DNA from 2 places in the Brucella anthropi ATCC 49188 genome. Region 2 is predicted to be linked to the other one. Evidence: riboswitches for the same ligand, from Rfam matches in the RefSeq annotation. Region 2 holds a riboswitch; the other holds the start of a gene.

Region 1 (11,187 bases), on a different replicon from region 2:
TTCTCGGTTTTCGTCGCAATTCTGGTTTTGCTGCCGGTTTTCGCCCTTGCATTGGAAGCCATACAAGGCTCAGCCGGACTATGGGCGCATCTGTTTGCCACCAACCTGCCAACGGCTTTTCTTGAAACAGTCATTTTGCTTACCGGCGTTGGCATTATCGCTGCCGTCCTCGGGACGTCGATGGCATGGCTGGTCACGGCTTATGATTTTCGCGGTCGAGGCGTGCTGGAATGGGCGCTTCTGCTGCCATTGGCTGTACCGACATATATTATCGCTTATGCCTATCTCGATATCCTGCATCCCATTGGTCCGGTGCAAGGTGCTGTGCGCTTCGTACTAGGATATGAAAGCCCGCGTCAGTTTCGATTGCCCGACGTCCGCTCGATGACCGGGTGTATCATTCTGCTGGGCTTCGTTCTCTATCCCTATGTCTATATTCCTACACGAGCCATGTTTCTCACCCAATCCGCCAGCCTCATCGAAGCGGCGAGAACTCTGGGGGTAAGCCGCAAGGGCATCTTCTGGCGGGTTGCATTGCCACTTGCCCGGCCTGCAGTGGCGGTCGGTGTCAGTCTGGCCTTGATGGAAACATTGAACGATGTAGGGGCTGCCGAGTTCCTGGGCGTTCGCACATTGACCGTTTCGATTTATACGACCTGGATAACGCGTTCCGATCTGCCTGGCGCAGCCCAACTTGCACTCGCCCTTCTGTTTCTGGTTGTTGCTCTCGTTTCAATCGAGCGCTGGGCACGGCGCAAGCAGCGCTTTGCTTCCAATATCCGCCATTCGCGTGGCTTCGAGCCGTTGAAAGCCAGACGAGGGCAAGCGATCTGGTTGTTCTGTCTCTGCTCACTGCCGGTAGTTATCGGATTCGTACTGCCGGCAATCTATCTGGTCGTGGAGGCCATAAAACGTATTCGTTTTGCAGGTGTGTCCCCGCGATTGCTCGGCGAAGCTTTTAATACCGTTGCTCTGGCTTCGATCGCGACTGCGCTGGTGCTGATATGCGGAATGTTTGTCGCATATGCCGTCCGACTTTTTCCGGGTTCAATTTCGCGCTGGTCTTATCGCTTTTCGACGATGGGATATGCGGCGCCGGGCACTGTAATCGCCATCGGTATTCTGGTGGTCGCCGGCGGCTTTGATCATCTCGTCAATCAGTTCACATCGCATTTCTTCGGATATTCTGCCGGGCTGCTACTGATTGGGACAGGCGCAGCGGTCATCTATGCCTATGTGGTCCGATTTCTCGCCATTTCTGCAGGTGGTATTGATTCCGGATTAGAACGCATACCCTTGTCGTTGGATCATGCATCGCGCACATTAGGGCGCGGTGTGACACAAACATTCTGTGCAGTTCATCTGCCACTATCCAGAACAGCCATTGTGGCGGCAGGTCTGCTCGTATTCGTAGACTGTGTGAAAGAATTACCAGCAACACTTTTGCTGCGCCCACTTAATGTCGAAACTTTTGCAACGCATCTTTATGGTGAGGCTGCGCGCGGGACTTATGAGGAAGCGTCCATTGCGGCGCTTGCCATCGTGGTAGTCGGAATTTTGCCCGTGATATTGCTTGCTCGTGTCGGACGGCGTTTTGGCAAGCGTACTTGATCCACTCTTGCAACGTCAGCTTATGTGGGCCGATATATATCATAGTTCAGAAATGCTTAAATAGTTATTGGTACTTTTGTTCAGGGAACAAAGCACAGTCTGAATGATGCTCTGGTTGTATTTTTATATGGTGGCACTTCAGGCGGGCGCAGGGGGCGGTATGTTTAAAGTCCTGGAATGCGTAACAGTACAGCACGATCAACCTTTCGTGGTTTTGGCTGCATCCATCTCATTTGCAAGCATGTTTGCTTTCTTTCTGTTGCTCGTCCGCGCGCGGGAATGCACGGAAAGCCGCCGTGACAATTGGCTGGCGATAAGCGCGCTTGCGGGTGGATTGGGCGTGTGGGCAACCCATTTCGTGGCGATGCTTGCATATCGTGGCACCGTGGCAATCGAGTTCGATTTTACGATCACGGTTCTTTCAGCGGCAATTGCTGTACTTGGCTTTTGGCTGAGTGTGCGCTTCCTGAATGGTAAGGCGTTCAAATACGTTTTGATCGCAGCCATTTCAGCAACCCTATCGATTGCCGCAATGCATTTCACTGGTATGAGCGCAATCAGAGCAGCTGCAGATGTTCACTATGACCTTCCACCGATCCTGATTGGCAGTATAATATCGATCCTGCTTTTGCTGGCTGCTTTCTGGTTTGTGATGAATACTGCCGGCTGGATGCGCGTTTTGCTACCGACCGTTGGGGGGATTCTTGCTGTTTGCACGCTCCACTTTACTGCAGTTGCGTCGACCGAGCTGGTTCCAAACCCGACCCTTCCTGCTGCTGATCCGCTGGGCATAGGGCGTCTCTGGTTGATCGGTGCAATTGCCGCTGTTGTCAGTATAGTAGCGCTGACAACGATTATTGCAGTATTTGTAGATCGTTACATGACAGACTTGAAGGGATTTGCGAACGCTACCCTGGACGGACTGGCCGTCGTTCGTGATGGTGGAATAGTCGAGATGAACGCTCGGTTTTCCGATCTCATGCGGCGCAGTGAAAAGGCGCTTGTCGGTGTTGCGCCGGATACTCTGTTGCTGGCGGCTGATGGGCTCCCCGTCTGTGCTTCTCGCCCGGAAGCAATCGAAGCCGCACCCAGATTTCCAAATGATGAGCGTATCTTTGAACTCGCAGTTCATACGATTGAGTATCAGGGACGCCCTTGCGAAGTTCTGGCTGTCCGTGATCTTACTGAAAAGCGTACGGCCCAGCGTCAGATCGAGCATATGGCGCGGCATGATACACTCACGGATTTACCTAACCGAATGTTCTTTGAAGAGCGTCTCGCAAACGCAGTGGCACGCCGCAGCCGAGAGCCTTTTGCTGTACTCGCGCTTGATCTGGACCGGTTCAAAGCAGTGAACGATATTTTCGGCCATGCCGAAGGTGATCGCGTATTGAAGACGGTTTCCAGCATCCTGAAGCGATCCATAAACGGTATAGACACGGCAGCACGTATTGGCGGCGACGAGTTTATCATTCTGCAGGTCGGGGTTCCACAGCCCAAGGGTGCACGGAAACTGTCCGAAAAGATTCTGGATACCTTCCGGTCAGAACTGAATACAGTGCTCGATCCGACTGCTGTTGGTGTCAGCATTGGCGTTGCCGTGTATCCGAATGACGGCAAGGATGCAGAAGCCATCCGACATGCGGCAGACATTGCGCTTTATCGGGCGAAGACAGAAGGACGGGGTATGGTTGCATTCTACTCGCCGGAAATGGACCGCGAAATAAGAGAGCGTCGCCAGATGGAGGCCGATTTGCGCCACGCCATGGTTCGCGGTCAGATCAGTATTGCCTATCAGCCATTGTTCGCGACAGCAGATGGTAGTTGTACCGGCTATGAAGCACTGGTTCGTTGGAACCATCCGGAACGTGGCCAGATACCACCTGAGGTTTTTGTTCCTATCGCTGAGGAAACGGGGGTAATTGTCCCACTCGGTGAGTGGGTTCTGCGTGAAGCCTGCCGCACTGCCGCCGGATGGGAGAAGCATTTAACTATCGCCGTAAACCTCTCCCCCGTACAGTTCCGTTTGATCAATCTGCCGGACACGGTGAGTTCGGTTCTCGCACAAACGGGCCTGGATCCTACGAGATTGGAGCTGGAGGTAACAGAAGCCGCATTGATGAAGGACCGATTGACGACACTCGAACTGTTGCGTCGCATGAAGAAGCTGGGTGTCCGTATCGTGATGGATGATTTCGGCACTGGCTATTCGTCGCTCAGTAACCTTCAAAGTTTCCCATTCGACAAGATCAAGATCGACCGCAGTTTCATCACCAGCATGGAAACGGATGTTAGTGCGAGAGCCATTGTACGAGCCATCGTCGGGTTGGGTCGTAGCCTTGATCTCCCGGTGGTGGCCGAGGGTATAGAAACTTTTGACCAGCATCGCATGGTGATCGAAGAGGGTTGCGAACAGGTTCAAGGCTTTCTTTTCGGGCGTCCGGCCAATGCGCCAGCGTCAGCGGATCCGTCTTCGCGGCTTCCTAGCAAAAAGGGCGGTGGGCAAGTAAAGACTACCTAATAAACTGCAACCTTGTGAATAACGTTGAGGCTTCGGTGTTGCCGGAGCCTCTTTGCTGTGCCGAATTGTTACAAAGCTGTTATTTGATGCGATTGTGAATGAAATTCCATAGTGAAATATTCAGGGGCCGGAACCACAAATTTCTCAATCGCTGGAAGGGGTTGCGCCACATCCAATGCAGTCGAACACTGCGAATAGCGTAGTGTTTTCAACACGATATTTCGCGTGATCGCAATAATAAGTGAATTTATCCGAAGGAGCTTTCCGTGCTTGTAACACGTTACGGCCACAAAGCGAAAGCTGAATAGGACGAACAGTAACAGTACTAGTGATCGTAAAGACAAATCCCGTAACGGGGTCCTCGATACGCATCTTGGTTAAGTGGATGATGGAAACGATGCTTACTTCGCAACAATGGCTTCCGGTCGAGTTGCTCAATATCGGGCTGGCCGCTGCCCTTTTCTTCGCCTGCCTTGTTCACTCACTGTGGAAGGCTGTCTTCGATGAGCTCAACCCGTTATTCTGGCGCCGTACGGCTGCTCTGCTCTGGGCTGGTATCTTTATTGTCGCGCTGAGCGGCGGTATTGAAAGCTTCAACTGGCCACAGGCCATTGGATGGCTTCTCGTTCTTGGCGGTGTTGTTGCGACTGTGACACGTACCGGTATGAGCTATTATCGCCAATATTGCGCTCATACATCGCGCGGTGTTCATTCGGGTCGCACCCGGCTTTCTGGACGGTGATCGCCATGTTTGCAAAGACTGTTGAAATGCCTTTGCGGCTTCACCGCCCACATAGCTTGCGCTCGTTCTTTATCCGCGCTTTTGCTGCTGCACGATCCCGTAAATATTCGTAGAGCGTGCACCCGATCGGCAGTAACCAAGAATGGGGCCCTCAGCTTCATCCAGCGCTGCTGCCATCGCATCCACATCTTCTTGCGTCAATTGTCCGCCTACAACCGGGATGTAGTAAGTTGCAAGCCCGGCTTTTTCGGCGACACGTGCAATTTCGCTGAACTCGGGTTGTTCAGGGCCGCCTTCGCCGTCAGGCCGATTGCAAATGATTGTGCGAAATCCCTCCGCTGCAATATCGCGTACGTCGTCGGGCTCGATCTGGCCCGAGACTGAATAATTGTCGTCTACCTGGCGAATATCCATATTTTCCTCACTTGCCGCTCAAATCGCGACGGCTTGTCCGGTGGCAACTTACATTAAAGTTGTTTTCATGCCACATGAAACTGCTGGGAGAACGGATGCGATGACAGGGGAGCGATTAAGGTGACGATCCACAAGGTTAGCCAGAGCGCTGTACGTATCGCGCATCGTGTGTCGAGCTTTCATGAAAGCACCCGAATGGTCCCGGAAGAAGTGCCTGTGGCGGTCAGCTATAACGGTTCAACCCAAGCCGTAATGATGGCTACGCCGGATAATCTTGAGGACTTCGCGATCGGTTTCACGCTCACCGAGAATATCGTTGACCATATTTCCGAGATAGAAGCGGTTGATGTCGTAGCCTTTGAAAAGGGTATAGACCTACAGATCAGACTGTCCGAACGCCCCGAGCAGAGGCTTGCCGCGCGACGCAGGTTTATGGCTGGTCCCGTTGGGTGTGGTCTCTGTGGTATAGATTCAATCGACCATGCGTTGCGGTCGCTTGAGGCTTTGGAACAAGGTGATAGGAAATTCTCTTCCAACGATATTTCAATGGCTGTCGCGTCTCTTACCAAAGAGCAGCAACTGAATGCTGAGACCCATGCAGTTCATGCGGCGGGGTTCTATGTGCCAGGCGAGGGGCTTATTGCTGTACGTGAGGACGTGGGGCGGCACAACGCATTGGATAAACTCGTCGGAGCTGTCTCGCTTACCGGTACTGCACCGGGAAATGGGATAGTCGCGATTACCAGCCGTGTTTCGGTCGAAATGGTGCAGAAAGCAGTTATGTTCGGCGCGCCGGTTCTGGCCGCAATCTCTGCGCCGACAGCTCTTGCCATCCGAACGGCTCAGGAGGCCAATCTGACACTTGTTGCCTTAGTAAGGGGTGATGAATTCGACGTTTATGCCCACGGAGAGCGTATCGCAGGAGAATGACCGGCCTTTTCGCAAAGGCCGGTCGAAGCATCATTATGCAAGGGCGGTAATACGGCTGCGTTCGCTAACGACCTGCAACACCGCATTGGCTGCTTCCACGCCCTTCACTTTGAAGTGGGCATGGAAAAATTCATGATGTTCCTTGCTTTCATGGAAATGATGCGGCGTCAGAACAACGCTGAGCACCGGAACTTCGGCCTCTAGGCCGACTTGCATCATGCCGTTGATGACGGCAGTTGCCACGAAATCATGTCGATAGATGCCGCCATCCACGACGAACGCAGCGCCGACAATGGCAGCATACTGGCCGGTTTTGGCCAGAGTTTTGGCGTGGAGAGGAATTTCATAAGCGCCTGGAACGTCGAAGACTTCGACTTCTATATTGGTGCCAGCCTTTGCGGACAGTTCCGCGATAAAGCTCTTGCGAGCTTCGTCGACAATATCGGCATGCCAACGCGCCTGAATGAATGCGATCTTGAAGGAAGTCTTGTTCGGATAGCTCTGGTTCATAGGTTCCACACGAAACTAGAATCAGGGCGCACAAAAGAACGCATTGATTGTGCCCAAGGGCGCAATCCTAACGCTCATTCGCTCTCTTCCATCCGGACTTTAACCGTCGGCTCCGGCATCTCACCGGATCTGCTGACCCTGAACAAAGCCGAATCGGCATCTTTTCAGGCGCTCGCGGGCTCGAAACTTTCGCTTCATACCGCCGGTGGGGAGTTTCACCCCGCCCCGAGAACAAGCCCGCACACCATTGTGCGAGCGGCGTGAAATTAGGGTTTCGTCGCGGGCTTGTCCAGTAAAATAAGGGAAATTTTATACTCCCGACATTTCAGGTCGATGAGGGGGGGGTAGAGTGCTGGTTTGATGGGAGGCACCATGTAAAACGCTGCCCTTGAGGTGGTAATGCTTTAATTTCTAAGCGTTTTTCAGGGTGCTGGCTCTACCTGAAGTTTTAATCGATTGAATTTTACGCGTTTTATCTATCGGAAGATATTGACACCCTGGCAGGGTTTGGGCCTATCCTATGTTCACATCTTGTCTTGCAGATATTTAGCATCCTTAAAAGACAACGTTGTCAATTGGGCTTAAGCGGCGTATGAGTGGGATGGAGGATTTCAGGAAAAGCGTCGTGAGGGATGGCCGGGCACAGGTGAAAGCGGAAGCTTTCGCATCGTATTGCGGCAGTGAGTAGGAGAAACTGGTTGTGTGGTGCAGCTGGTTTCGGGTCTGTGCCGAAGAGGCGCGGATGGGAATGACGAGATGGATTACTGCGCTGAAGCAAAGGCTTAGCCAGATATCCGATAGTTTTAGTTTCGTTTGTTTCTACGGGAGGTAGACATGCATAAACTTTTGAAGCTCGCCGCGATGGGTACAGCCGCCTGTGCTTTGCTCGCCGGAATGGCCCCTGTTGCCAGTGCGCAGGATAAGCAGAATGTTGAAGTTCTGCATTGGTGGACTGCTGGCGGTGAAGCCGCCGCGCTCGACGTTCTCAAGAAGGATCTCGAAAAGAAGGGCATTAGCTGGACCGATATGCCGGTTGCCGGTGGCGGTGGTACGGAAGCCATGACAGTACTGCGCGCGCGCGTCACAGCTGGAAATGCTCCGACGGCAGTGCAGATGCTCGGCTTCGACATCCGCGATTGGGCAGAGCAGGGTGCTCTTGGTAATCTTGATGAGATCGCAAACAAGGAAGGTTGGGAAAAGGTCATTCCGGCTCCTCTGCAGGAGTTTGCCAAGTATGACGGCCACTGGATCGCTGCTCCTGTCAATGTTCACTCCACCAACTGGATGTGGATCAACAAGGCAGCGCTCGACAAGGCTGGCGGCAAGGAGCCTACCAACTGGGATGAACTGATCGCTCTCCTTGATAAGTTCAAGGAACAGGGCATCACTCCGATCGCTCATGGCGGCCAGCCATGGCAGGACGCAACGATATTTGATGCTGTAGTGCTTTCTTTCGGTACAGATTTCTACAAGAAGGCCTTCATCGATCTGGATCCCGAAACGCTCGGCAGCGATACGATGAAGCAGGCTTTTGATCGTATGACGAAGCTGCGTTCCTATGTTGACGATAACTTCTCCGGTCGCGACTGGAACCTGGCTTCAGCTATGGTCATTGAAGGCAAAGCCGGCCTTCAGTTCATGGGCGACTGGGCGAAGGGTGAGTTTGTCAAGGCTGGCAAGAAGCCGGGCGAAGACTTCGTCTGCATGCGCTATCCGGGCACCCAGGGCGCTATCACATTCAACTCCGATATGTTTGCCATGTTCAAAGTCTCGGAAGACAAGGTTCCTGCACAGCTTGAAATGGCATCGGCGATTGAAAGTCCGACTTTCCAGTCGGCATTCAACGTAGTGAAGGGCTCCGCTCCGGCTCGTACCGATGTGCCTGATACCGACTTCGATGCTTGCGGCAAGAAGGCTATCGCTGACGAAAAGGAAGCGAGTGAAAAAGGCACGATGCTGGGCTCCATGGCGCATGGTTACGCTAACCCTGCTGCGGTGAAGAATGCGATCTATGACGTCGTAACACGCCAGTTCAACGGTCAACTTTCCTCGGAAGATGCCGTCAAAGAACTCGTGTCGGCTGTTGAAGGTGCAAAATAACAGCAAAGAGGCGTCCGGTCCTTTCCGGACGCCTTCTATCTCAGGTGTTTTGGATATTGGTAGAGCATCTGAAAGTACTGGCATCAGTGGCCAGAAATCAAAACAACAATTGCATGATGAAGGCCTGCATGTTTCCATCGGAAATTGCAGCAGACTGAATTTATTGGGTGCATTCGGTCGCGCATAATGCAGAAGCGCTGGAATGCCGATCAAACAGATGTCCGGAACGTGCGCCTGATGTTTGGCATATGTCCGGGTGGCGTAAACAAGGTGACGCAGATATGCAGCGTAACAACCGATTACAAGAACTGGTGCCAAAGCTGGTTCTGGGGCCGAGCTTTCTGATAGTGCTCGTGTTTGTCTATGGTTTTATCATCTATACAGGTGTTCTTTCGCTAACCAATAGCCGAATGCTGCCGTCATATGGCTTCGTCGGACTTACGAATTACACCAAGTTGTGGGCCTTGCCTCATTGGTGGCGTGCGATCACCAATCTGGCGATCTTTGCATCGCTCTACATCATTATCTGTTCGGTTATCGGGCTGTTCCTTGCGATCCTTCTTGACCAGAAGATCCGGGGTGAAGGCGTTCTACGTCCGATCTATCTTTATCCAATGGCGTTATCTTTCATCGTCACTGGAACGGCATGGAAGTGGTTTCTTGATCCAGGTATCGGTCTGGAAAACACAATGCATTTGTGGGGTTGGGAGAGTTTCTCCTTCAACTGGATCAAGAGCAATACAATGGCAATCTACTGTCTGGTGATTGCTGCTGTGTGGCAATCCTCCGGATTTGTGATGGCAATGTTCCTCGCAGGATTGCGCGGCGTGGATAATGAAATCATCAAAGCAGCGCAGATTGACGGAGCATCATCCGGTACGATCTATCGACGCATCATTATCCCGCTGATGCGTCCGGTTTTCCTGTCGGCTTTCGTGGTTCTCGCTCATCTGGCAATCAAGGCATACGATCTTGTTATTGCGCTGACCGGTGGCGGTCCGGGGCAGGCCACCGAATTACCTGCGACTTTCATGTATTCCTATACGTTCACACGGAACCAGATGGGTATCGGTGCATCGTCGGCGATTATCATGCTGGCGATGATCTTCTCGATTATCATTCCTTATCTGTATTCTGAAATTCGCGGAGGGTCTCGGTCATGAGCGCCCAGTCGCAAGACAATGCTATCAACAGCGGAAAGCTGACGCGAGCGCTGATCTACACTGCGCTACTGCTCTTCGCATTCTATTATCTGCTGCCGCTCTATGTGATGCTGGTCAACTCCTTCAAACCCCTTGAAGAAATCCGCCAGGGCGGGATGTTGAACCTCCCGCAGCAATGGACCATCGAACCATGGTTATCTGCCTGGTCGACGGCACAGATCGGAGTTCAGCCTACCGGGCTGAAGCCGTTCTTCATCAACTCGATCCTGATGGTGGTTCCAGCCGTTGCGATCTCGACTATCGTCGGCGCGTTGAACGGTTACGTTCTGACCAAATGGCAATTCCGCGGGTCGAACATCTTTTTTGGCTTGCTACTGCTGTCGTGCTTCATTCCGTTCCAGATCGTGCTCATTCCGATGGCGCGTGTTCTTGGTTTTCTGGGGATTGCGGGCACGATTTGGGGACTGATCCTCGTGCATGTGGTTTACGGTATCGGTTTCACGACGCTCTATTTCCGCAATTATTATGAAGCCTTCCCGACAGAACTGGTGCGGGCGGCGCAGATCGACGGAGCGAGCTTCTTCCAGATATTCTGGCGTATTTTGCTACCGTCTTCAGGACCGATCATCGTTGTGTCGGTGATCTGGCAGTTCACGAACATCTGGAACGACTTTCTGTTCGGTGCCTCCTTCTCGGGTGCGAATTCCACACCGATGACGGTTGCACTCAACAATCTGGTTTCCTCCTCCACCGGCGTTAAGGAATACAATGTCCATTTCGCAGCTGCAATCTTGGCAGCTCTGCCGACGCTGATCGTCTATATCGTTTCCGGTCGCTATTTCGTACGTGGCCTGATGTCCGGTGCCGTAAAGGGATAAGTTGCAATGTCTTTTCTGAAAATATCTGATCTCTACAAATCCTACGGCAATGTTTCGGTTTTGAAGGATATCAATATCGAGATTGATGAAGGCGGTTTCCTCGTTCTCGTGGGCCCGTCTGGCTGCGGCAAGTCAACATTGTTGAATACTATCGCCGGGCTTGAGCCGATCACATCGGGTGACATAGCCATCAATGGCAAGTCGGTGTCCGGCCTGCATCCATCCCAGCGCGATATTGCAATGGTCTTCCAGTCTTATGCGCTTTATCCGAATATGACGGTTGCCGGGAATATCGCATTCGGCATGGAAATTCGTAAG
Region 2 (11,187 bases):
AAGCAATTGGAGGGTAATCAAATCAATCCTCATGAAGCTCGGCAATATCGCGATAAAGCTCCAGCGCTTCCGGGTTTGCCAGCGCCTCGCGATTCTTCACATCGCGCCCATGCACGATATCGCGCACGGCGAGCTCCACGATTTTTCCCGACTTGGTGCGCGGAATATCCCGGACCGCCACAATCTTTGCCGGAACGTGGCGCGGCGTGGCACCAGTACGAATCTTGGTCTTGATGCGTGCCTTGAGGTCGTCGTCCAGCGCCACACCTTCGGCGAGGCGCACGAACAGCACCACCCGCACGTCATTATCCCAATCCTGCCCGATACAGAGCGCCTCGGCGATCTCCGGCATCTGTTCGACCTGATTGTAAATCTCCGCCGTACCGATACGCACGCCGCCGGGGTTGAGTGTCGCATCGGAGCGGCCATGGATGACGATGCCGTCATGCTCGGTCCATTCGGCAAAATCGCCATGGCACCAGATATTGTCGAAACGCTCGAAATAGGCGGCCTGATATTTCGCGCCTTCAGGATCGTTCCAGAATTGCAGCGGCATGCAAGGGAATGCCTTGGTACAGACCAGCTCACCTTTTTCGCGGCGCACCGGCTTGCCATCGTCGTTCCAGACATCGACTGCCATGCCAAGGCCAGCACCCTGAATTTCGCCCAGCCAGACCGGTTCGGTCGGAACGCCCAGTACGAAGCAGGACACGATATCCGTACCGCCGGAAATGGACGCGAGATGCACGTCCGGCTTGATCGCTTCATAGACGAAGGCAAAGCCTTCCGGCGATAGCGGCGAGCCGGTCGAGGAGACGGTGCGCAGCGCTGAAAGATCATGTGTCTCGCCGGGCTTCAAACCGGCTTTCAGCACCGCGTCGATGAATTTCGCCGAAGTGCCGAAATAAGTCATACCCTCGGCGGCGGCATAATCGAACAGCACATTGCCATCGGGATAGAAGGGCGAACCGTCATAGAGCAGAAGCGTGGCGCCCGATGCTATGCCTGAAGCCAGCCAGTTCCACATCATCCATCCGCAAGTGGTGAAATAGAAGAAACGGTCGCCATCACGGATATCCGCATGCAGGCGGTGTTCCTTCAGGTGCTGCAACAGCACGCCGCCTGCGCGATGTACAATGCATTTCGGAATGCCCGTCGTGCCGGACGAAAACAGGATACAAAGTGGATGATCGAAAGGGAGCCGCGTGAACTCGACGTCTTTGGCCTTGAACGGTTCCAGAGCCACATCAAGCGCAATTCCCTTTTCAGCGCGGTCAGCAACGGCTTCCGCTTCGCCGAGATAGGTGACAATGACCGCACGTTTCAGCCCCGGCAGCTTTGCCGTCACCTCAGCAACCTTGTCGGCAACTTCGATGCGCTTGCCATTGTACCAGTAGCCATCGCAGGCGAAGAAAAGCTTTGGTTCGATCTGGCCGAAGCGGTCGAGCACGCCCTGTATGCCAAAATCCGGCGAGCAGGACGACCAGACGGCACCGATGGACGAAGCGGCCAGCATCAAGGCCACCGCCTCCGGCATATTGGGCATCATGCCCGCCACGCGGTCGCCCGGCTGAACCCCTTCCGCCAGCATGAATTGCTGGAGTTTCGAGACCAGCGCGTGAAGATCGTCCCATGTCAGGCGGCGCTCGATCTTGTCCTCACCGCGAAAGACGATGGCTTCCTCGCCACCCTCATGGCGCAACAGGTTTTCGGCAAAGTTGAGCCGTGCCTCGGGGAAGAATTTTGCGTCACGCATATGGCCTTTATCGACAAGGGCCGTTTTGCCACGCTCGCCGATAACCTCGCAGAAATCCCACACAAGCTGCCAGAAGCCGCCGCGATCCTCGACCGACCAGCGATGCAGCGCGGCATAATCCGGCAGGCTCAAGCCCGTGCGCTGTTCTGCGCGAATACGGAATTGCTCCAGATTGCTGGCGGCGATGCGCCCCGCATCCGGTTGCCATAGCGGATGGTCATGCGAAAACTGCGTGGGGACTGCGTTGGTGCTCATCATTCCTCCCAGAACCATGTGGAATTAGACCCTCTCTCGATCAACTCCGACACGAGTTTCTAAAAGAGAGTTTCCGATACGTCCATGCTTTTCCCGTGACTTGGCTATCAAAGGCTCATCCCTTGTGTTGCCCTGCACTCAATTGTGATTGCCGGACAGGCAGGCAGAATCTAACCTGCACCTTGCTTTATGGGAAAGCGTAACATAACTACAGCCCGCGTCGGAGTTCATCCTGATGTCCTTCGGTGCAAACGAAATATCCAGTTCTCAGGGCGGGGCGAAACTCCCCACCGGCGGTAACGGACCAAGTGTCCGAAGCCCGCGAGCGCCTGACACGGCAGACGTGTCAGGGTCAGCAGATTCGGTGCAATTCCGAAGCCGACGGTCATAGTCCGGATGAGAGAGAACGAGGTTGGAATCATGCTCGGCTGGACGGCTTGCCGTCTTCGTCCTGCAGTCTTTCTTCCCGTACCCTGAGGTAACAGGCTTGCCAGAGCAAGTTCCGCCTGAAGCGGAACGCTCTGTCCATTTGTTTTGCCGCATTTATGCGACGTCAAATGTTTCCATTTGGCTGCAAAATGCTCCGAAGGAAGAAACCGTTGAGCCAACTTGCCTCTTCGCCAACTTTGAAACCGACCATACGCGGAGCAGCGCTGATGGTCGCGGCCTGTTCGGCCTATGCCGCCGTCAATGTCGCCACCCAATGGGCGGGAACGCGTACCGGTATTCCCTCCGTCATCATCGCCTTCTGGCAATATGTGATCGCGCTAGTGCTGACCTTGCCCCTGCTCGTTCGCGACGGCACGAGAGCCTTGCGTACCAGCCATTTCGGTCTTCACGTCATGCGCGTCGCGCTGGCTGCCGCTGGCGTACAGGTCTGGATTTATGCGCTGACCCATGTGCCGATCTGGCAGGTGGTCGCGCTGTCCATGACATCGCCATTCTTCGTCATCCTGTGCGCACGGCTCTTTCTGCAGGAAAAGGTCACGCCGGCACGGCTGCTGACCACATTCACCGGATTTATTGGCGCGCTGATCATCATCGCACCCTGGTCGGATTCCTATACGGTCTATTCGCTCCTGCCGATTCTGGCCGCGGCGTTGTGGGCCGGCTATTCGGTGATGACCAAATATCTGACCCGTTTCGAAAAGCCCGCCAGCATTTCGGCCTATATGCTGGTACTGCTCACGCCCATCAACGCGGCACTCTGGCTGGCATCCGGCTTAAGCATGTCCGCAATCACCGCGCCGGACGTCGAAATCTGGTCCATATTGATCGTCATCGGCGCATTCACAGCTCTCGCCCAATATTTCCAGACGGCAGCTTATTCGATAGCGGATGCGGTCTATCTGCAACCGTTCGATGACCTGAGACTGCCGATCAACGTGATCTTCGGCTGGATCGTGTTTGCAGCAGCGCCAAGCATCAACTTCTGGCCGGGAGCGGCCCTGATCATCGGCGCATCGCTCTATCTGATGCGGCAGGACAGCGGTACGTCGCGCACCGCCTGATCGATCCGGTGAGGATGCCTGCCTATCGGGAGACGGGCAGGCCGTCGCGCGTGGAACCAGAAAACCCGCTTGAGCCTTCCGATCTGCTGACCCATGCGTCAATTCTTTTCACCAGCCAGCGGTGAACGGGATTTTCGAACAGGTGGTAAGAGGCAATGGCAGTCAACACGCTTGCAAGAACACCTGCAGCGATGAGCAGGACCGCGCCTGCCGTCGCCTCGCCCCATCGTTCCGGAGCAGCTTTGAAGAAAACCATTCCGACCGCAGGATGGAGAATGAAGATGCCGAAGCTGTAACGGGAAAGCCTTGTGAATCCGCGCCATTGCAGCGGTGTATAAATGCCCCGAGTGGATGCGGCATAAAGCACATAGACACCCGCATAGAGGAAGGCCAGCCGCCAGGGGCCTTCAAGCGTGTGCGGTTCGTCCGGCCCGTTTGCCGGGTGATAGAACAGAAAGACAATCAGGCAAGTGGCAAGCAATGCCTTGATTGCCGATGCCGGCATCGGTGGATGTTCCCGGCGAGCAAGCCACATTCCAAAGACAAACGAAGGCAAGGCTCGCAAGACCCCGGCATCGGACAATTGAATGCGTGTGAGTGACAATACGCCAAGCTGTTGCGCCAGATAATCACCGCCCACGGCTGCAGCCATCACACCGACGAGAACCCAGCTCCCGAAACGACGGCACAACATATCGAACAGCGGAAAAGCGAGATACATGGCAAAAAGGGCACTCAACGACCAGCTGACATAATTGTAGGACAAGGTGCGCCCCAAACCCCAATTATGAATCAGCAGTAACTGGGTCAGCCCGTCTCGCCAGCTCATGCTGGGTTCGACCAGAGGATGCAGAATTCCCGCTGCTGTCAGGACAGAAAGAAGCGCGAAACAGGAGAAGGTCACCACGTGCAGCGGATAAATCCGCGCGAGCCGCTTCCCAACGAAAGCTACATAACGCGGCCAGCTCCAGAGATAATTTTGTCTTCTTGCCAGAAACAATCCAGAAACAATAAAAAAGACATCGGTAAAATAAGCAAATGTTAATATAAAAGAATTCAGAATCTCATCATTTACCGGAACCCGGAAAGAAAAATGGAAAATTGCGATTCCTATACATAATAAAAACCGCAACCCATCAAAATCTTGGAGTCTTTTCATTTGAAAACACTGGAACTACTTCACACAATTTCTGTTTAGCAATTTTTTAGGAATTGTCGAGTGCAACTTGAGCGGGAAATAGCGCCATCATGCTAATTTCAATAAGAGCGTCAGTCCGCTGCAGCAAAATGTTCCATCTGGTCGGTAAAGGCTTTCTGGAATGCCGGCCGTGCCGTCGCGCGCCCGACATAGGCCCGGCAGACCGGATGCTGCGCCAGACCGTCGAAATGGTCAACCAGACGCAACACGTCGGCCATCAGAATATCGGCAACCGAAAACTGATCCGTCAGCCATTCGCGGCCTGACAGCGCCTGCTCCATGTGCGCCAGCCGACCGGCAAGGAAGCTGTCCATGAGCTGACGCCCCGGCGTCTGCTCCTCATCACCGGTGAATTTATAAAGGGCGAGCGGCAAGGCGGCCATTTCGACCGAATTCAACGCCGCGAACAGCCATTGTATGACCTCGTTGCGTGCCCTCGGATCAGGCGGCAACAGCGCATCGCTCTTCTCGGCTATATGAAGCAGGATGGCGCCGCTTTCGAAGACCGACATATCACCGTCGATCAGCCATGGCACTTGCCCGAAAGGCTGATGGGTGAAGTGTTCCGGCCCGCGATTCTTGAATGGAACGCCTTCGACACGATAGGGCAATCCGGCTTCTTCCAGCGCCCAGCGCACGCGAAGATCGCGGACGAAGCCACGCGGCATTTTGGGAACCCAGTCGAATGTCGCCAATATCATCTCAGTCATGGGAAATGACATAGCGCTTGGACAGGCTTTGTCCACCGACAGCCATTGTGCCGACCGATGACGGTGTCCGTTCTGGTTAGTTGAGAAGAAACATTTGGTGGAGCCAAGCGGGATCGAACCGCTGACCTCCTGCATGCCATGCAGGCGCTCTCCCAGCTGAGCTATGGCCCCATCAGACCTCTTTCGAGGCGCATCAGGCAGGACTTGCTGCCCGGTGTGGCGGCTTATTAAATGGCGTTTGTCAGAAGATCAAGAGCTAAATCGCAACTCTTTTCACATCTGCCGAAAATAATTCACAGATCACGCCGAAGCCTCATCCGGGATATGCTCCAAACGCAGCGAGGCGACCCGAAGGTCGCCTCGCAAAAGCATCCGGTCTTGACCTGTGTAACAGATCAGCCTTCCTCGTCTTCACCGCCGACGCCGCCGCCGAGAATGCCCGACATGTCGTCGTCCTCGTCTTCCTCTTCTTCGAGGAAGGTGTCTTCATCGTCGTCGCCGAGATCGACATCGTCGTCGTCCATATCCGGCAGGTCGTCGCCGCTGCCCTTGGTTTCGTCGTCGGCATCCTCGAGAGAGACGAATTCCGGCTTTTCGAGTGCCGTATCCAGTTCTTCCTCTTCGGTTTCCTCTTCGACAACGCGGCTTTCAAGCGTGGAGTCGAAATAGGAACGCGGATAGGAAATGCCGGTGTAAGGCGAAACGATCGGGTCGCGATTGAGATCGTAAAATTTCTTGCCCGTTTCCGGGTCGATACGCTTGGTACCAAGTTCAGCTTTTGCCACGTCTAGCCTCGTTAATTCGCACGGGGACACAAATTCATAAAATCGCGCCGGAATGCCTGCCTTGAAGCATATAGCCCTTCACCATGCTGTTCATGGAGCCATATGGCAAGGGGCAAGTCTTAAGCGCGTTTATATTGTTGTCCGGTGCATAAACGCAATTTGGCGCGTTTGTCAAAGCCAAACGCAAAGGGATGTGCAGACTCTTGGCTCTCCCTCCTGATTATGGGTTTCATCCGCACCGCGTATTCGCGGATGACCGCACAATATTACTATGCTAGGGAAGCCCGGCTTATCTCTCAATCCCGGCGCGTGTCCGCGCCAAAAATGTGACTGTGAAAAATCCATGTCCCATTCTGCACCCCCGAAACCAGCAACCGCCCGCCGCTCGGAGGCACTTACGGGCGAAATTCGCATTCCGGGTGACAAATCCATCTCGCATCGTTCCTTCATGTTCGGCGGCCTTGCATCGGGTGAAACCCGCATCACCGGCCTTCTGGAAGGCGAAGACGTCATCAATACCGGTCGCGCCATGCAGGCCATGGGCGCGAAAATCCGCAAGGATGGCGATGCCTGGATCATCAATGGCGTCGGCAACGGCTGCCTGTTGCAGCCCGAAGCAGCGCTCGACTTCGGCAATGCCGGAACCGGTGCGCGCCTCACCATGGGCCTTGTCGGCACCTATGACATGAGAACCTCCTTTATCGGCGATGCCTCGCTTTCCAAGCGCCCGATGGGTCGCGTGCTGAACCCGTTGCGTGAAATGGGCGTTCAGGTGGAAGCAGCCGAAGGCGACCGCATGCCGCTGACGCTGATCGGCCCCAAGACGGCCAATCCGATCACCTATCGCGTGCCGATGGCATCCGCACAGGTCAAATCCGCCGTGCTGCTCGCCGGTCTCAACACGCCGGGCGTTACCACCGTCATCGAGCCGGTCATGACCCGCGACCACACCGAAAAGATGCTGCAGGGCTTTGGCGCCGATCTTTCGGTTGAAACCGACAAGGACGGCGTGCGCCATATCCGCATCACCGGACAGGGCAAGCTTATCGGCCAGACCATCGACGTACCGGGTGATCCGTCGTCAACGGCTTTCCCGCTCGTTGCCGCCCTTCTGGTCGAAGGTTCGGATGTTACCATCCGCAACGTGCTGATGAACCCGACCCGTACCGGCCTGATCCTGACGTTGCAGGAAATGGGCGCCGATATCGAAGTGCTCAATGCCCGTCTTGCCGGCGGCGAGGATGTCGCCGATCTGCGCGTGAAGGCCTCCAAGCTGAAGGGCGTTGTCGTTCCGCCGGAACGCGCTCCGTCGATGATCGATGAATATCCGGTTCTGGCCATCGCCGCGGCCTTCGCGGAAGGCGAAACTGTGATGGACGGTCTCGACGAACTGCGCGTCAAGGAATCGGATCGTCTGGCAGCGGTTGCACGCGGCCTTGAAGCCAATGGCGTCGATTGCACCGAAGGCGAGATGTCGCTGACGGTCCGCGGTCGTCCCGACGGCAAGGGACTGGGTGGTGGCACTGTCGCAACCCATCTCGATCACCGCATCGCGATGAGCTTCCTCGTCATGGGCCTTGCATCGGAAAAGCCGGTGACGGTTGACGACAGCACCATGATCGCCACGTCCTTCCCCGAATTCATGGACATGATGCCGGGACTGGGCGCCAAGATCGAACTGAGCGACGCGCGATGACGCCGTTCATCGTCGCTATCGACGGACCGGCCGCCTCGGGCAAGGGAACCCTTGCCCGGCGCATTGCCATTCACTACGGCATGCCGCATCTGGATACAGGGCTGACCTATCGCGCTGTGGCCAAGGCGCTGATCGACAAGGGGCTGCCGCTCGATGATGAAGCGGTGGCGGCTGACGCCGCGCTCAATCTCGATCTGCGCGAGATGGACAAGGCGGTCCTTTCCGCTCATGCGATCGGCGAAGCGGCGTCGAAGGTCGCGGTCATGCCGAAGGTCAGACGTGCGCTTGTCGAAGCGCAGCGCAATTTCGCCAATGCCCTGCCCTCAAGCGTGCTTGACGGGCGCGATATCGGCACTGTCGTCTGTCCCGATGCAGCCATAAAGCTCTTCGTCACGGCGTCGCCGGAAGTGCGCGCCGAGCGTCGCTTTGAAGAAATCGTGGCACGCGGCGAGAAGGCAGATTTCGCGGAAATCCTGGCGGACCTCAGGAAACGCGACGAACGCGACACGAACCGCATCGATTCTCCGCTGAGGCCCGCTGAAGACGCGCACTTGCTAGATACGAGCGAAATGAGTATAGAAGCGGCATTTCTGGCCGCAAAAAAGCTGATCGATCATGCTTTGGCGCAGCATCGGGGATGAAACCGACAAGTTTTTAGACTTTTTGGATCTCATTATGCCCCGAAAAGCTGGATTATCTTGAGTTCGGACCTATATAGGCTGCACTCATACTGAAAAGCCTGACTTCGCGTTCCACGCGCCGGTTGTCTGCAAAGACGGGGCCGAGGTCGGGCATAACGCAACACTAACCCCCGGCGCCGCATCCGATGAATTTTCCGGATGCACCAGGAGTATTCATGTCAGAATTCAATCCATCCCTCGCAGACTTCGAGTCGCTGCTGGCGGAATCCTTTGCAACGAACGACCTTGCTGAAGGTTATGTCGTCAAGGGCCGCATCGTAGCCATTGAAAAGGACATGGCGATCATCGACGCCGGTCTGAAGGTCGAAGGCCGCGTGCCGCTGAAGGAATTCGGCGCAAAGGGCAAAGACGGCACGCTGAAGCCGGGCGACGAAGTGGAAGTTTACGTCGAGCGCATCGAAAACGCTCTGGGCGAAGCTGTCCTGTCGCGCGAAAAAGCACGCCGTGAAGAAAGCTGGGTCAAGCTCGAGCAGAAGTTCGCCAATGGCGAGCGCGTCGATGGCGTCATCTTCAATCAGGTCAAGGGTGGTTTCACCGTCGACCTCGACGGCGCTGTTGCCTTCCTGCCGCGTTCGCAGGTCGACATTCGTCCGATCCGCGACGTCACCCCGCTCATGCACGTCCCGCAACCGTTCGAAATCCTCAAGATGGACAAGCGTCGCGGCAACATCGTTGTCTCGCGTCGTACCGTTCTTGAAGAGAGCCGTGCGGAACAGCGTTCGGAAATCGTTCAGAACCTTGAAGAAGGTCAGGTCGTTGAAGGCGTCGTCAAGAACATCACCGATTACGGTGCGTTCGTTGACCTCGGCGGCATCGACGGTCTCCTGCACGTGACCGACATGGCATGGCGCCGCGTCAACCATCCGTCGGAAATCCTCACCATCGGCCAGACGGTCAAGGTGCAGATCATCCGCATCAACCAGGAAACCCATCGTATCTCGCTCGGCATGAAGCAGCTCGAGAGCGATCCTTGGGATGGCATCGGCGCGAAGTACCCGATCGGCAAAAAGATCACCGGCACCGTCACGAACATCACCGACTACGGTGCGTTCGTTGAAATCGAGCCGGGCATCGAAGGCCTCATCCACGTTTCCGAAATGTCGTGGACCAAGAAGAATGTCCATCCGGGCAAGATTCTTTCCACCACGCAGGAAGTCGAAGTCGTTGTGCTCGAAGTTGATCCGGTCAAGCGCCGTATCTCGCTGGGCCTCAAGCAGACCCTCGACAATCCGTGGACGACCTTTGCCCAGAAGTACCCTGTCGGTACCGTTGTTGAAGGTGAAGTCAAGAACAAGACCGAATTCGGCCTGTTCATTGGCCTCGACGGCGACGTTGACGGCATGGTTCACCTCTCCGACCTCGACTGGAACCGTCCGGGCGAACAGGTCATCGAAGAGTACAACAAGGGTGAAGTCGTCAAGGCTGTCGTTCTCGACGTCGATATCGACAAGGAACGCATCTCGCTCGGCATCAAGCAGCTTTCCGGCGACAAGGTCGGCGAAGCAGCAGCTTCCGGCGAACTGCGCAAGAACGCCGTTGTGACCTGCGAAGTGACCGCCGTTACCGACGGTGGCCTCGAAGTCCGTCTCGTCGACCACGATCTCGAAAGCTTCATCAAGCGTTCGGATCTGTCGCGTGACCGCGACGAGCAGCGTCCGGAACGCTTCACGGTCGGTCAGAAGCTTGACGCTCGCGTCATCGCTTTCGACAAGAAGACCCGCAAGCTGCAGGTCTCGATCAAGGCGCTCGAAATCGCTGAAGAAAAAGAAGCTGTCGCTCAGTACGGTTCGTCCGACTCCGGCGCTTCGCTCGGCGACATCCTCGGTGCCGCTCTGAAGAAGCAGGAAAAGAACTAATCTTTTCTTCTTCGATCGAACATGAGAAAGCCCGCCTCCTGGCGGGCTTTTTCTTTATCAAATAAATTTATGGTGATTCCTCCGCCACGAAATGGTCACGAACCGGCACAATTTTACGTACTCCACCAATATTGATTCATTATATTCTTTTCCAATTCGGCAGGTGAGCGACTAATAAAGCTTTCTCTGCATTAATCGTGGAGGATAAAAGCTTCCAAGCCGCCTATTCATAGCAAAATATCTATACAGAATTACTTTTGAACGGATTGCATAAGATGATTTCCAGAACCACCACCCTGACCGCAATGCTGCTTTCAACTGCGCTGCTGAGCGCTTCCTTTGCCGTGCCAAGCTTCGCCGAAAGTGCAGCAAAGCCGAATGCCCCGGCGACCGAGAGCACGAAAGCTGCACAACAGGACGCCATCAAGAAGCTGGATGCCATTTCCGGCGATGGCCTCGCAGCGGTGCGCGGCGTTACACTGGCGCGACTGGCCATTTTTCAGGGAACACCCGACCAGGCCAAGGTCATTCTGTCGACGGTCAAGGATGATCTGGACAAGGCGCAGAAAGACACTCCATCCCTGCTCGACAAGATGAAAGCGGCTGGCGCTCCAGCCGACGAAGTCGCCGAAGTTCAGTCGGGCACATTGCCGGTCGATATGGAAGTCGGTGTGGTCGATGACTACAAGCTGACGCCTGAAAAGGCTGCCCACCTGAAA

What was found. A riboswitch is a leader RNA that binds a small molecule or an ion and turns the genes downstream of it on or off. The one in region 2 is predicted to bind FMN.
Region 1: it holds a riboswitch for FMN, as region 2 does, so the genes downstream of both, OANT_RS19715 (6,7-dimethyl-8-ribityllumazine synthase) here and OANT_RS00190 (DMT family transporter) in region 2, are expected to answer to the same signal.

The regions. Positions count from the first base shown of each region.
Region 1 covers NC_009668.1:1,213,565-1,224,751, reverse strand. Annotated here, with positions in the region: gene OANT_RS19740 (ABC transporter permease) at 1-1,611, shown strand, start outside; gene OANT_RS19735 (bifunctional diguanylate cyclase/phosphodiesterase) at 1,772-4,132, shown strand; gene OANT_RS19730 (hypothetical protein) at 4,530-4,874, shown strand; gene OANT_RS19725 (protein tyrosine phosphatase family protein) at 4,944-5,288, opposite strand; gene fdhD (formate dehydrogenase accessory sulfurtransferase FdhD) at 5,409-6,218, shown strand; gene OANT_RS19715 (6,7-dimethyl-8-ribityllumazine synthase) at 6,252-6,728, opposite strand; FMN riboswitch at 6,805-6,965, opposite strand; gene OANT_RS19710 (ABC transporter substrate-binding protein) at 7,563-8,828, shown strand; gene OANT_RS19705 (carbohydrate ABC transporter permease) at 9,110-9,991, shown strand; gene OANT_RS19700 (carbohydrate ABC transporter permease) at 9,988-10,869, shown strand; gene OANT_RS19695 (ABC transporter ATP-binding protein) at 10,876-11,187, shown strand, end outside.
Region 2 covers NC_009667.1:29,085-40,271, reverse strand. Annotated here, with positions in the region: gene OANT_RS00195 (acetoacetate--CoA ligase) at 23-2,011, opposite strand; FMN riboswitch at 2,271-2,423, shown strand; gene OANT_RS00190 (DMT family transporter) at 2,611-3,522, shown strand; gene OANT_RS00185 (acyltransferase family protein) at 3,545-4,681, opposite strand; gene OANT_RS00180 (glutathione S-transferase family protein) at 4,792-5,430, opposite strand; tRNA gene OANT_RS00175 (tRNA-Ala) at 5,526-5,601, opposite strand; gene OANT_RS00170 (TIGR02300 family protein) at 5,826-6,215, opposite strand; gene aroA (3-phosphoshikimate 1-carboxyvinyltransferase) at 6,559-7,911, shown strand; gene cmk ((d)CMP kinase) at 7,908-8,552, shown strand; gene rpsA (30S ribosomal protein S1) at 8,768-10,468, shown strand; gene OANT_RS00150 (YfdX family protein) at 10,744-11,187, shown strand, end outside.